Regions from separate parts of the Xenorhabdus santafensis genome, predicted to be linked through region 1. Evidence: riboswitches for the same ligand, from Rfam matches in the RefSeq annotation. Region 1 holds a riboswitch; each other region holds the start of a gene.
The links. Region 1 has a riboswitch for thiamine pyrophosphate ahead of thiB (thiamine ABC transporter substrate binding subunit). Riboswitches for the same ligand answer to the same signal wherever they lie in the genome.

Region 1 (3,892 bases):
TAGAGATCGAAAATAGCGGCGCTTTCTTTTTGTGAGCTGGTGGTAAAGCGCTTGCTGATACGCCTGCATTCCGCCGTCGATTCTTCCAGAGCGCGGGTCAGCCTTAAGCGCTCAGCTTGGTAATCCAGCGTTGACGCCTCAAAAACTTGATCCAGTAAAGGTTGTGAGCGATCTTGCCATCCCTGCGCCATAACAATGCCGTTAGAAATAGCGAGAGCTTTAATGCGAGTTTGGCGATATTGACCAAATAGCCCCTTCGCCTGTGCTTGAGCAAGAATTACGGCAAGCTGCATCGCCAGCGTTACCATGAAAGATTCTTCACTTTCATCGAAAAGGCGGCGTTCATGTTGCTGGACAACTAATATGCCTTGCAACTGCCGGCGATAAATAATCGGGACACCTAAAAAAGCCCGCAGGCTCTCTTCCCGTACTTGAGGAATATATTTGAAACTGGGATGGTCACGAATATCGGCGAGGTTGATTAATTCAGACAGGCGCCCGACTTCACCCACTACGCCTTCATCAAAGGCCAAGCTAATTACCCGCTCTTTGGGTTTCCTTAACCCCTTGGTTGCCATCAGGTAATAACACTGTCGCTGATGATCTGCCAGATAAATAGAACAAACATCAGTGTGCATGGCCTGGCAGGTTTCATTGACCAGCAGCTCAAGCGCTTCAGATAAATTGGCTGTCATCGCAACCTTTTCAACAATTTCCCGTAAGCGCATGAGCATAACTGTTACCTAACTTCTTCTACGACGATGTAAATAGGGTGGATAATATTGTTGTGAAGCGGGCTCCTGCATTGGCATTACAATGGAAGAGAATTCTTTCATCACACGGCGATACACATCCCGTTTAAAAGAAACCACCTGCCGGACAGGATACCAATAGCTAACCCAACGCCAGCCATCGAACTCAGGTGTATTGCTGCGCTGCACATTAATATCTGCTTCATTACACTGCAACTGTAATAAAAACCAACGTTGCTTTTGCCCAATACAAACAGGCTTTGTATCCCAACGCACCAAACGCTTGGGTAATTTGTAACGCAACCAATTCCGGGTTGAGGCAAGAACCCGAACATCTTTGCGACTTAAACCAACTTCTTCGAATAACTCGCGATACATCGCTTGTTCTGGTGATTCCCCTGGATTGATACCCCCCTGAGGAAACTGCCAGGAATGCTGCCCATAACGGCGAGCCCATAAAACTTGCCCTTGGCGATTACAAATTACAATTCCTACATTCGGGCGGTAGCCATCATCATCGATCACCAGACTACCTCTCGATAAAACAAATTTGAAAAGATAGCTAATTGTTTCACACTCATCTCAAGCGGTAAACCTCTATGATTAGACTTTGCAGGCGTAACCTAAGTCTCTACAATACCCCCATCTCAACGGGGTGCGGCTATAGTAAAATCATGCAGCTGAGAATAAACCCGTCGAACCTGAACCGGCTAGTACCGGTGTAGGGATTTGGGACGCTAATAATTGATAATTAATTAAATATATTTCATTTAGCACCTTCTCAAATCCTTTGCCAATCGACTAATAACGAATGTTAGTAACGACAGGAGAGCAAAGTGTTTAAGAAATTATTTTCCCGCTTAATTGCCATCAGTACACTATCTATCTCTGCCAGTGTTTTTGCCCAGGAAGCCCAAGTAAAGCCCACACTGACAGTTTATACTTATGATTCGTTTGCCTCTGAATGGGGGCCAGGGCCTGCCATCAAAAAGGCATTCGAAGCAGAATGTCATTGTGAGCTGAAACTTGTTGCTCTGGAAGATGGGGTATCCCTGCTGAACCGCTTGCGAATGGAAGGCAAGAAAACGCCGGCAGATATCATACTGGGGCTGGATAACAACCTGCTTCAGGCCGCTCAGCAAACCGGATTATTCACGCCAAGCCATGTTGATACGTCAAAACTGAAATTACCTATCGCATGGAAAAACACCACATTTATCCCCTACGATTACGGTTATTTTGCCTTTATTTACAACAAGAATACTTTACCTCATCCGCCCAAAAGTATGGATGAACTCGTCAATGGGCACCAGAATTTGAAGATTATTTACCAAGACCCTCGCACCAGTACCCCGGGCTTGGGGCTGCTACTGTGGATGCAAAAACTTTACGGAGAAAAAGTTTCAAAAGAATGGCAAAAAGTTGCCAAAAAGACACTGACCGTCAGCAAAGGCTGGAGTGAATCCTATGGTCTGTTCCTGAAAGGTGAAGGTGATATGGTGCTGAGCTATACCACATCTCCGGGCTATCACATCATGTCAGAGAAAAAAGATAATTATGCGGCAGCCATATTTAATGAAGGCCACTATTTACAAATAGAAGTAGCAGCACAATTAGCTTCAAGCAAACACCCTGAATTGGCACAGAAGTTCATGAAATTCATGATTTCACCGGCATTTCAGCAAGTTATTCCGACCACTCAATGGATGTATCCCGTGATTGATATTCCTTTGCCTGATGTTTTCAAACAACTTCCTGTTCCTGAAAAATCACTGCTATTCAATGCGGATGAAGTGGCAAAAAATCGTACAAAATGGATCCGTACATGGCAAAGTTCAGTAAGCCGTTAATTACAGGTTGGCTATTGCCGGGGGTTATAGCCTCCGGCCTGCTGACTACCGTTGCCTTGTCAGCATTTGGCGCTCTGTGGCTCAATGCGCCGGACAGCGATTTGCTGGAGTTTTTGCACGATAGCTACCTCTGGCATGTGATTCGCTTCACTTTCTGGCAAGCATTCTTATCTGCTGTATTATCAGTGTTCCCTGCCATTTTCCTTGCAAGGGCGCTCTACCGCCGCAATTTTCCGGGGAAAATGCTGTTTCTGCGCCTATGCGCCATGACGCTAATCCTTCCCGTTTTAGTTGCACTGTTTGGCATTCTTACCGTTTATGGTCAAACAGGCTGGCTGGCAACAGTTTCGGGCTGGCTGGGTCTTGAATATCGTTTTACGCCTTACGGTTTACAAGGGATTCTACTGGCTCACATATTCTTCAATATGCCGATGGCAACGCGCCTGTTGCTGCAAGCACTGGAAAGTATTGCCATTGAACAACGCCAGCTCGCGGCTCAGCTTGGCATGAGCGAATGGCAGCATTTTCGTTTTGTAGAATGGCCTTATCTGCGCCGCCAAATTCTGCCAACGGGCGCCCTGATTTTTATGTTGTGCTTTGCCAGTTTTGCCACCGTTCTTACGTTAGGTGGCGGCCCGGCAGCAACTACCATCGAACTGGCCATTTATCAGGCTCTCAGTTACGACTACGATCTTGGTCATGCAGCCCTGCTTGCCCTGATACAGCTCTTTTGTTGCCTCGGCTTGGTTCTTCTTAGCCAAAAAATTAAAGGCGCGCTGTCTGTGGGTTATGGTCACCAACAACAATGGCGCAATCCACAAGATTCATGGCTACAAAAACTTTCTGATGGTCTACTGATTTGCCTGGCTCTATTGCTTTTACTCCCTCCCCTATTTGCCGTTATTTCCGATGGATTGAATAGCGGTCTTTTCATGGTTTTGCGCCAGCCGGCTTTATGGCAGGCTCTGACAACGTCCATCATTATTGCGCTTGGTGCGGGGTTAGTGTGCGTCATCCTGACCATGATGCTGCTGTGGAGCAGCCGGGAATTGCGCCTGCGTCATGCTCTCCGTTGGGCACAAACGATGGAAATCAGCGGATTGCTGATCCTGGCTATGCCAGGAATTGTCCTTGCCACCGGTTTTTTCCTTTTGTTGAATACAACCGTCGGTATTCCTCAGTCCCCCTATGGGTTGATTATTCTGACCAATGCGTTGATGGCGATCCCCTACGCCCTCAAAGTATTGGAAAACCCCATGCGTGATCTGGCAGAACGTTACAACCCGCTCT
Region 2 (3,892 bases), on a different contig from region 1:
TTGCCGGATTCTTGCGGCAGGCTTTCATCGTGATAAGAACGGGCTGTTTCAGGATCGAGGGCCAGATTGAATTGATCTTCCCAACGGAATTCAAAACGGGCTTTTGACATGGCATTGTCGCGGATTTGGGCGCCGGGGTGGCCTTTGGCGAGATCTGCTGCATGTGCCGCGATTTTATAAGTAATCAACCCCTGTTTGACGTCTTCCTTGTTAGGCAAGCCAAGGTGCTCTTTGGGGGTGACGTAGCACAGCATGGCACATCCGAACCAGCCAATCATGGCAGCACCGATGCCGGAGGTGAAATGGTCATAACCGGGAGCGATGTCGGTCGTCAATGGTCCCAAGGTATAGAATGGCGCTTCGTGGCAATGCTCCAGTTCTTCAGTCATATTGCGGCGGATTAATTGCATCGGAATATGTCCCGGCCCTTCAATCATAACCTGAACATCGTATTCCCAAGCGACTTTGGTCAGTTCACCGAGCGTATGCAGTTCAGAAAACTGCGCTTCATCGTTGGCATCCTGAATGGAGCCCGGACGCAGACCATCTCCCAAGGAAAGGGAAACATCATATGCAGCACAAATTTCACAGATTTCGCGGAAGTGAGTGTAGAGGAAATTTTCCTGATGATGGGAGAGACACCATTTCGCCATGATGGAACCGCCACGGGAAACAATCCCGGTCAGACGCTTGGCTGTCATCGGAACATAACGCAGCAGTACACCGGCATGAATGGTGAAATAGTCCACCCCTTGTTCAGCCTGTTCCAGCAATGTGTCGCGGAACATTTCCCATGTCAGGTTTTCTGCTACGCCGTTGACTTTTTCCAGAGCCTGGTAAATCGGGACAGTGCCGATGGGCACCGGGCTGTTGCGCAGTATCCATTCACGGGTTTCGTGGATGTAGCGTCCGGTGGAGAGGTCCATAACAGTATCTGCGCCCCAGCGGGTAGACCAAATCAGTTTTTCAACTTCTTCTTCGATGGAGGATGTAACGGAGGAGTTACCGATATTGGCATTCACTTTCACCAGAAAATTACGGCCGATAATCATGGGCTCGGATTCGGGGTGGTTAATGTTGGCGGGAATAATGGCACGGCCGGCGGCAACTTCTTGGCGGACAAACTCTGGCGTGATGTTTTCCGGTAAATTGGCGCCAAAATTTTGACCCGGATGTTGCTGGAGCAGGACTTCACCACGGATGCGTTCACGGCCCATATTTTCACGCAGGGCGATAAATTCCATTTCCGGCGTAATGATGCCTTGGCGTGCATAATGCAATTGAGTAACGCACTTGCCTTGCTTGGCTTTCAACGGATGCGGGCGATGGTGGAAGCGCAGGTGATCCAACCCGGCATCCGCAAGGCGTTGTTGGGTGAAGTCGGAACTGAGGGTGGAAACCGGTTCGGTATCATTGCGCTCGTCAATCCATGTCTGGCGGAGCTTCTGCAAGCCCGTTTGTACATCCAGTATGGATTCAAGATCACCATAAGGGCCGGAAGTGTCATAAACAGGCACAGATTCATTTTCCTCAAATTGAGGATGTTCTTTTGTGCCGCCGATGAATGTTGGTGAAAGCTGGATTTCACGCATTGGAACCTGAATGTCCTTGCGCGACCCTTCCAGATAAATGCGTCGTGAATTGGGAAATGCCACACCCTGAATCGAATTGATAAATTCCTGTGCGGCATCCCGTTGGGCTTTACGAGTCCGGGCAGGGTGAGCCTTGGGAGAAAGATCTGTTGCAGGGATGACACCTGCGGTGGAGATAGCACTGTTTTGGGTGGAGGTAGAATTGGTTGTAGAGGTAGTACGGTTTTTATTAATAGCATTAGACATAGCAAATTCCTGACTTTGGTGAGTTGAGAAAATTGCTTGTCTGGAGCTCGCAGGGAGTAATGCTTGATGCTGATGAGTATTTGTACTGAGTGTAGATGTACATGATACTGGCAGCGGGGTGATTACTCTTGTTCCCTTCGCGGGTATTAGCCCGATCAGGTTCTGCGGATCCCGAATAAACGGTCTCAGCCCGTGTTCATTGTGATATACACTGAACGCTAGGCACTCCGACAAGAAAACACCTCGGAGTATAGCCATTTCTTCGACATAAATCTTGCATTAAAAATCGAGGACTTTTGGGAGTTTTTGTCTGATTCCCTTTAATATCGTGCCCAACTTGCTGTTTTAAAATCAATAAACGAAAGCGAGGTTGAGGTTATCGTCTATTCAGGCAGTAAAAATACCAATATCATATTTTGTCGGCAGAGAGTTTTTCAAATTATTCTTCGAATGAGTTACCTGATGCATAGCGTTATTTTTATTGAAGTATTTCAAAATCGCCATCGTAATCATTCAACATCGTGTTATCTGATTCCGGTGATATATACGCAATTAACTTCAAATTGCAGAAAGCAGTTTATGTTCTCCCTCGCAACACGGGGAGAACATAAATGCATCTTGAAGTACGACGAGTATATAAAATGGTGACGTAATTAGGTGGGCATGATTTCAAAGACAGACGATGAATGAATAAATTATTGGTGCATATATTGAAAAATATTATTGCAATTCATTTTGCTAGTGAGAAAAATCGATGTTGGATATAGAGAGTCGTCCCCTTTTTAGTGATTATTAAACATATATATTAATGTGAGATGATAAATGAATACTGACTGGATGAAAGACGACGTTTCAAATTTATTTGATCAATATGATGATTACTTAGAGAAACAGCTTGGATACACACCATTAATTGAAAACATTAAAGAGAGCTTGGGGCTGGATATATCAGTTCTTGATTACGGCTGTGGTGGAGGGAAAGTATCACGTCTGTTAGTTGCTAAAGGTATAAAAACAGTGACAGGTGTTGATATTTCACAAACTATGGTGAATAAGGCCTCCAGTCACATCAATCGTGGTAATAGTTATTATCACCAAATTAGAAGCGGGGCTCTGGATTTCAATGATGGTGTTTTCGATGCAGCAATATGTTGTTATGTTTTTATTGTTAATAGTGAAAAATCTTCATTATTAAAAATTGCCAAGGAAATTTATAGGACATTAAAAAATAATGGCATTTTTTATATATTAGATACCAATCCAGACTCAACAGGGATTAAATTCAGTTCGTTTATGAATGGTGACCCAAATAAGAAGTACAGTGATGGAGAAATCAAGCCTGTTTATTTAGATATTCCTGATGGGGGTATTTTTGAGATTTCAGACACACATTGGCATAAAGACACGTATTATACGATATTGAATGAAGCAGGATTCAAGAATATTGAGATTTTTGAATATTGTGATAGTAGCCTTAATAAGGGTGCCGGTAATGAAAAAAATTACCCACCTTTCGTCATGTTCAAAGCAACAAAATGCTAGATGTTTTATATCGGAATATCTGGCTAATGGGATTCCTAACTTGTGATTGAAATGCCAGTCAGGAATTCCATGTAACTCATTTCGAAGATAATGTTAAAATGGAATTCATGAATTTAAATAAATTGAGGGCCAACCGATATATTTTCGGGCTATTGCTAGCTGTGATGGCAACGTATCTCTATTATCTTAAAGGTATTCCCGTAAAAGCCATGTTCAAAATGGTTGGGAGCATTTGGTTCTGTAGCAGCAGCGGTAATGGCAGTAATCATCCTGTCAGAACCATTAGAAGTTTACATCTTTCGCCTTTTAAGTTGCCTCTTTGTTGGTTGTACTCATTCACTTCGGGCACACTGTTATCTATGCTCCGGGGATGAGTGTTGAGCATGTGGCTCATAATAAATTTTATTAGATAGTTAAAATATAGCTTGCTTAATATTCGAGCTCATGCGTTAATAGCGGCGTCGGTTTGAAAGACAGACCTCATACAAAGCAGTTTATTAAAGCAGTTCTCA
Region 3 (3,892 bases), on a different contig from region 1:
ATGTTTATTCTGGTCGGTATGGCGGAATTAACGGCTGTCGGCATGTATATCCAGTATTGGTGGCCGGATGTCCCAACTTGGGTTTCTGCTGCAATATTTTTTGTACTGGTAAACCTTGTTAACCTGATTAATGTCAGAATGTATGGTGAAACCGAATTTTGGTTTTCACTCATTAAGGTCAGTGCGATCATCGGCATGATTATCTTTGGTGGTTACTTGCTGCTTAGCGGTAAAGGCGGGCCGGACGCAAGTATCACCAATTTATGGCAGCAGGGCGGCTTTATGCCAAATGGGGTTTCCGGCCTGATTATGGCAATGGCAATCATTATGTTTTCATTTGGTGGCTTGGAAACAGTAGGGATCACCGCAGCCGAAGCTGAAAACCCTGAGAAAAATATTCCTAAAGCAACCAATCAGGTTGTTTATCGCATTTTGCTGTTTTATATCGGTTCACTCGCTATTCTGCTTTCACTTTATCCGTGGGGCAAGGTTGTAGAAGGCGGTAGCCCATTTGTTTTAATCTTCCATAATCTGGACAGTTTTTGGGTAGCCAATGTATTGAATGTAGTGGTAGTTACTGCGGCACTGTCTGTATATAACAGTGGAGTGTATTGTAATAGCAGAATGCTTTATGGCTTGGCTAAGCAAGGTAATGCTCCACACTTTCTGACAAAAGTTAATAAACGCAGTGTGCCTGTTTTATCCATTGGGTTATCAGCACTGGCAACATCAATTGGAGTATTGCTTAACTATATTATGCCCGGCAAGGCATTTGAATTATTGATGGCGTTGGTGGTAACAACGTTGGTCATCAACTGGATTATGATTTGCCTTGCTCATTTGAAGTTCCGTCAGGCTAAGAACAAAGAAGGCGTCACAACCAAGTTCCAGGCATTGTGGTATCCATTTGGCAACTATTTATGCCTGCTATTCCTTGCATTTATCCTCATCATTATTTTTATGATGCCACCAATTCGCATTTCAGTTATTTTGATGCCATTCTGGATTGCCCTATTATGGGTGGGCTATCAGGTAGCGAAATCGAAAAAAGAGTATAAGCAAAAGAATTAATTCATTGAAAATATTTTTCAGCCGGGCATTATACCCGGCTGATTATTTTTGTATTGCTGTAGTATAAATCTAAAAGTACGCGGCTGTTGTTGTATTGCTTTAGTTTTGTTTGCCACATTTTAATCATTGACAATGATTAAAATACTATCTGATTGCGAGTAAATAAAACCTCTGTGATATAAATATATTATTCAATTTAATTATAACTGAATAATATTTAATAAAAGCTCAACAAAAATTAATCCGGTCAGGCACAGAGCGATTATATTACATGCGAGTAAGGCTTACGTTAAATCAGCCTTAATTTAGCATTGAAAAAGAAGTTTCTGAGAGTTTACAACACGCTGCGTTACTCCATAACTGGCGTAATAAACAGAGTTTCATATTAAACTAATTAAATTTGTTTCTTGAGGTTAAAATTTTATTTTTACATTAATTCATATTGTTATATAACTTAAAAGTTTTTGAGTAATTTTAAATTAGAATAGAGATTAGCATTTTCAAATTTGTGCGTTGGCTCCAGCACCTGAAAAAAATGGCTTGCGATTATATAAAGAGTATGTGATAAAACACATGGGTAAACGAAGTACTGTTCTGTTAATAAATAACAGCAACGAATACTGGTTTGTTTATATTTATGCCAATCGGCGATTAAAGTGATTCAAAGGAAATTTTTGAAATGGCAAAAATCACTGGTACTGTGAAGTGGTTCAACGAGTCTAAAGGTTTTGGTTTTATTACTCCAGCTGATGGCAGCAAAGATGTATTTGTACATTTTTCTGCGATTATGAAAGATGGTTTTAAAACATTATCCGAAGGCCAGCAAGTTGAGTTTGAAATTCAGGATGGCCCTAAAGGTCCTGCTGCTGCAAACGTTACAGCTTTATAGTAATAAATTTATTTTGGCTGGTATTTAATTACTGACCAAATATACTTATCGTCAACTTGGTTTTATTATTTGACGATAACATATTGCAAATATCACTCTATTGGGATACTAATAGAGTGATTTTTATTTTGACTCGGGGCGTTCTTGATTGGACTGAGAAGTACCCGTATTACCTGATCTGGATAATGCCAGCGTAGGGAAGTCATGGTATCCCCCTGATTTTGATACCCGCTTTTCTTTTGCTGGTGAATAGGAGTCACCATCATGAGAATTAACTCACTGACTATCGCAGGAACAGATCCCAGCGGTGGTGCCGGTATCCAAGCTGATTTAAAAACTTTCTCTGCACTTGGTGCTTATGGAACCTCTGTTATAACTGCATTGGTTGCCCAAAACACAATGGGAGTGCAATCAGTTTATGATATTGACCCTCTCTTTGTTGCTGCCCAGCTAGATTCTGTGTTGTCAGATGTCAGGATAGACAGTGCCAAAATTGGTATGTTATCCAATTCTGCCAATATTGCGGTAGTTGCTGAATCATTGAATCGTTATTCTGTCCCCCACATTGTATTGGATACCGTCATGGTGGCAAAAAGTGGCGACCACTTGTTATCACCGGAAGCGATTGCAGTTATGGTTGAAAAATTATTGCCATCTGTCTCTTTAATCACGCCAAACTTACCGGAAGCCGCCGCGATATTAAGATGCAATCTCGCAGAGAAAGAAGACGAAATGCTGCGACAGGGGCGGGCATTACTCTCTCTGGGATGCCCGGCAGTCTTATTGAAAGGCGGGCATTTAATCAATGAAGAAAGCCCTGATTGGCTTTTTACTGCGGAAGGAGAGTGGCGCTTCACTGTACCCAGAGTGAATACTCGTCATACGCACGGCACAGGTTGTACATTATCGGCGGCTCTTGCTGCTTTACGTCCACATTATTCTGATTGGCAGAGTACATTACCTGCAGCAAAAACATATTTGCAAAACGCGTTGGTACAGGCGGACACGCTGGAAGTCGGGCAGGGAATTGGGCCTGTGCATCATTTTCATCAATGGTGGTAAGTAACAAGGATGAACAGTAATAAAAGCGAAGTGAAGAAAATGGACGGCTTTAGGTGAAGCTGAGGGGCGATAAGTAAGATAGCGATAACTGAGGTGGGCAATGAATTAAGATAATGGCGCCGTTATCGAATAATGGGGGATACAGCCTGTATCCCCACATTGAAATACGATGGCTCAAATCATTTGAATAGGCGATTTAGGCGATAGTAACTTTTTTATCGAGGTAAACATCCTGAACCGAGTTAATTAACTCGATACCTTCTTTCATCGATTTCTTGAACGCCTTGCGGCCAAGGATCAAGCCCATGCCTCCGGCACGCTTATTGATAACCGCAGTACGGACGGAATCACTCAAATCATTGTCTCCGGAAGCACCACCAGAATTAATTAACCCAGCGCGCCCCATATAGCAGTTAGCAAGTTGATAGCGGACCAAATCAATAGGATGCTCAGTGGTCAGATTGCTGTAAACACGCTTATCAGTGTGCCCAAACCCGATGGCAGTAAAACCACCATTGGTTTCTGCCATTTTCTGCTTAACAATATCGGCACCTATCGTTGCTGCCAGATGATTTGCCTGGCCTGTTAAATCAGCACTGGTGTGGTAATCGACGCCATCTTTCTTGAATGCTGAATTGCGCAGATATGCCCACAATACGGTAACCATACCCAACTCATGAGCACGTTCGAAAGCGGCTGAAATTTCTTCTATCTGGCGGCGTGATTCAGGTGAGCCATAATAGATAGTTGCTCCAACAGCAACAGCACCCATATCAAATGCTTGCTCAACACTGGCGTACAATGTTTGGTCATACTGGGCGGGATAGGTCAACGTTTCATTGTGATTGAGCTTCACCAAAAACGGGATCT

Region 2: another riboswitch for thiamine pyrophosphate. It lies ahead of thiC (phosphomethylpyrimidine synthase ThiC); the one in region 1 lies ahead of thiB (thiamine ABC transporter substrate binding subunit).
Region 3: another riboswitch for thiamine pyrophosphate. It lies ahead of thiD (bifunctional hydroxymethylpyrimidine kinase/phosphomethylpyrimidine kinase); the one in region 1 lies ahead of thiB (thiamine ABC transporter substrate binding subunit).

What each region holds. Positions count from the first base shown of each region.
Region 1 covers NZ_VCDN01000021.1:125,832-129,723, reverse strand. Annotated here, with positions in the region: gene ptsP (phosphoenolpyruvate--protein phosphotransferase) at 1-734, opposite strand, end outside; gene rppH (RNA pyrophosphohydrolase) at 744-1,277, opposite strand; TPP riboswitch at 1,394-1,498, shown strand; gene thiB (thiamine ABC transporter substrate binding subunit) at 1,589-2,602, shown strand; gene thiP (thiamine/thiamine pyrophosphate ABC transporter permease ThiP) at 2,578-3,892, shown strand, end outside.
Region 2 covers NZ_VCDN01000023.1:45,127-49,018, forward strand. Annotated here, with positions in the region: gene thiC (phosphomethylpyrimidine synthase ThiC) at 1-1,769, opposite strand, end outside; TPP riboswitch at 1,954-2,078, opposite strand; gene FE392_RS07345 (class I SAM-dependent DNA methyltransferase) at 2,661-3,380, shown strand.
Region 3 covers NZ_VCDN01000036.1:25,477-29,368, forward strand. Annotated here, with positions in the region: gene FE392_RS09685 (amino acid permease) at 1-1,071, shown strand, start outside; gene cspE (transcription antiterminator/RNA stability regulator CspE) at 1,751-1,960, shown strand; TPP riboswitch at 2,085-2,177, shown strand; gene thiD (bifunctional hydroxymethylpyrimidine kinase/phosphomethylpyrimidine kinase) at 2,222-3,022, shown strand; gene fbaB (class I fructose-bisphosphate aldolase) at 3,219-3,892, opposite strand, start outside.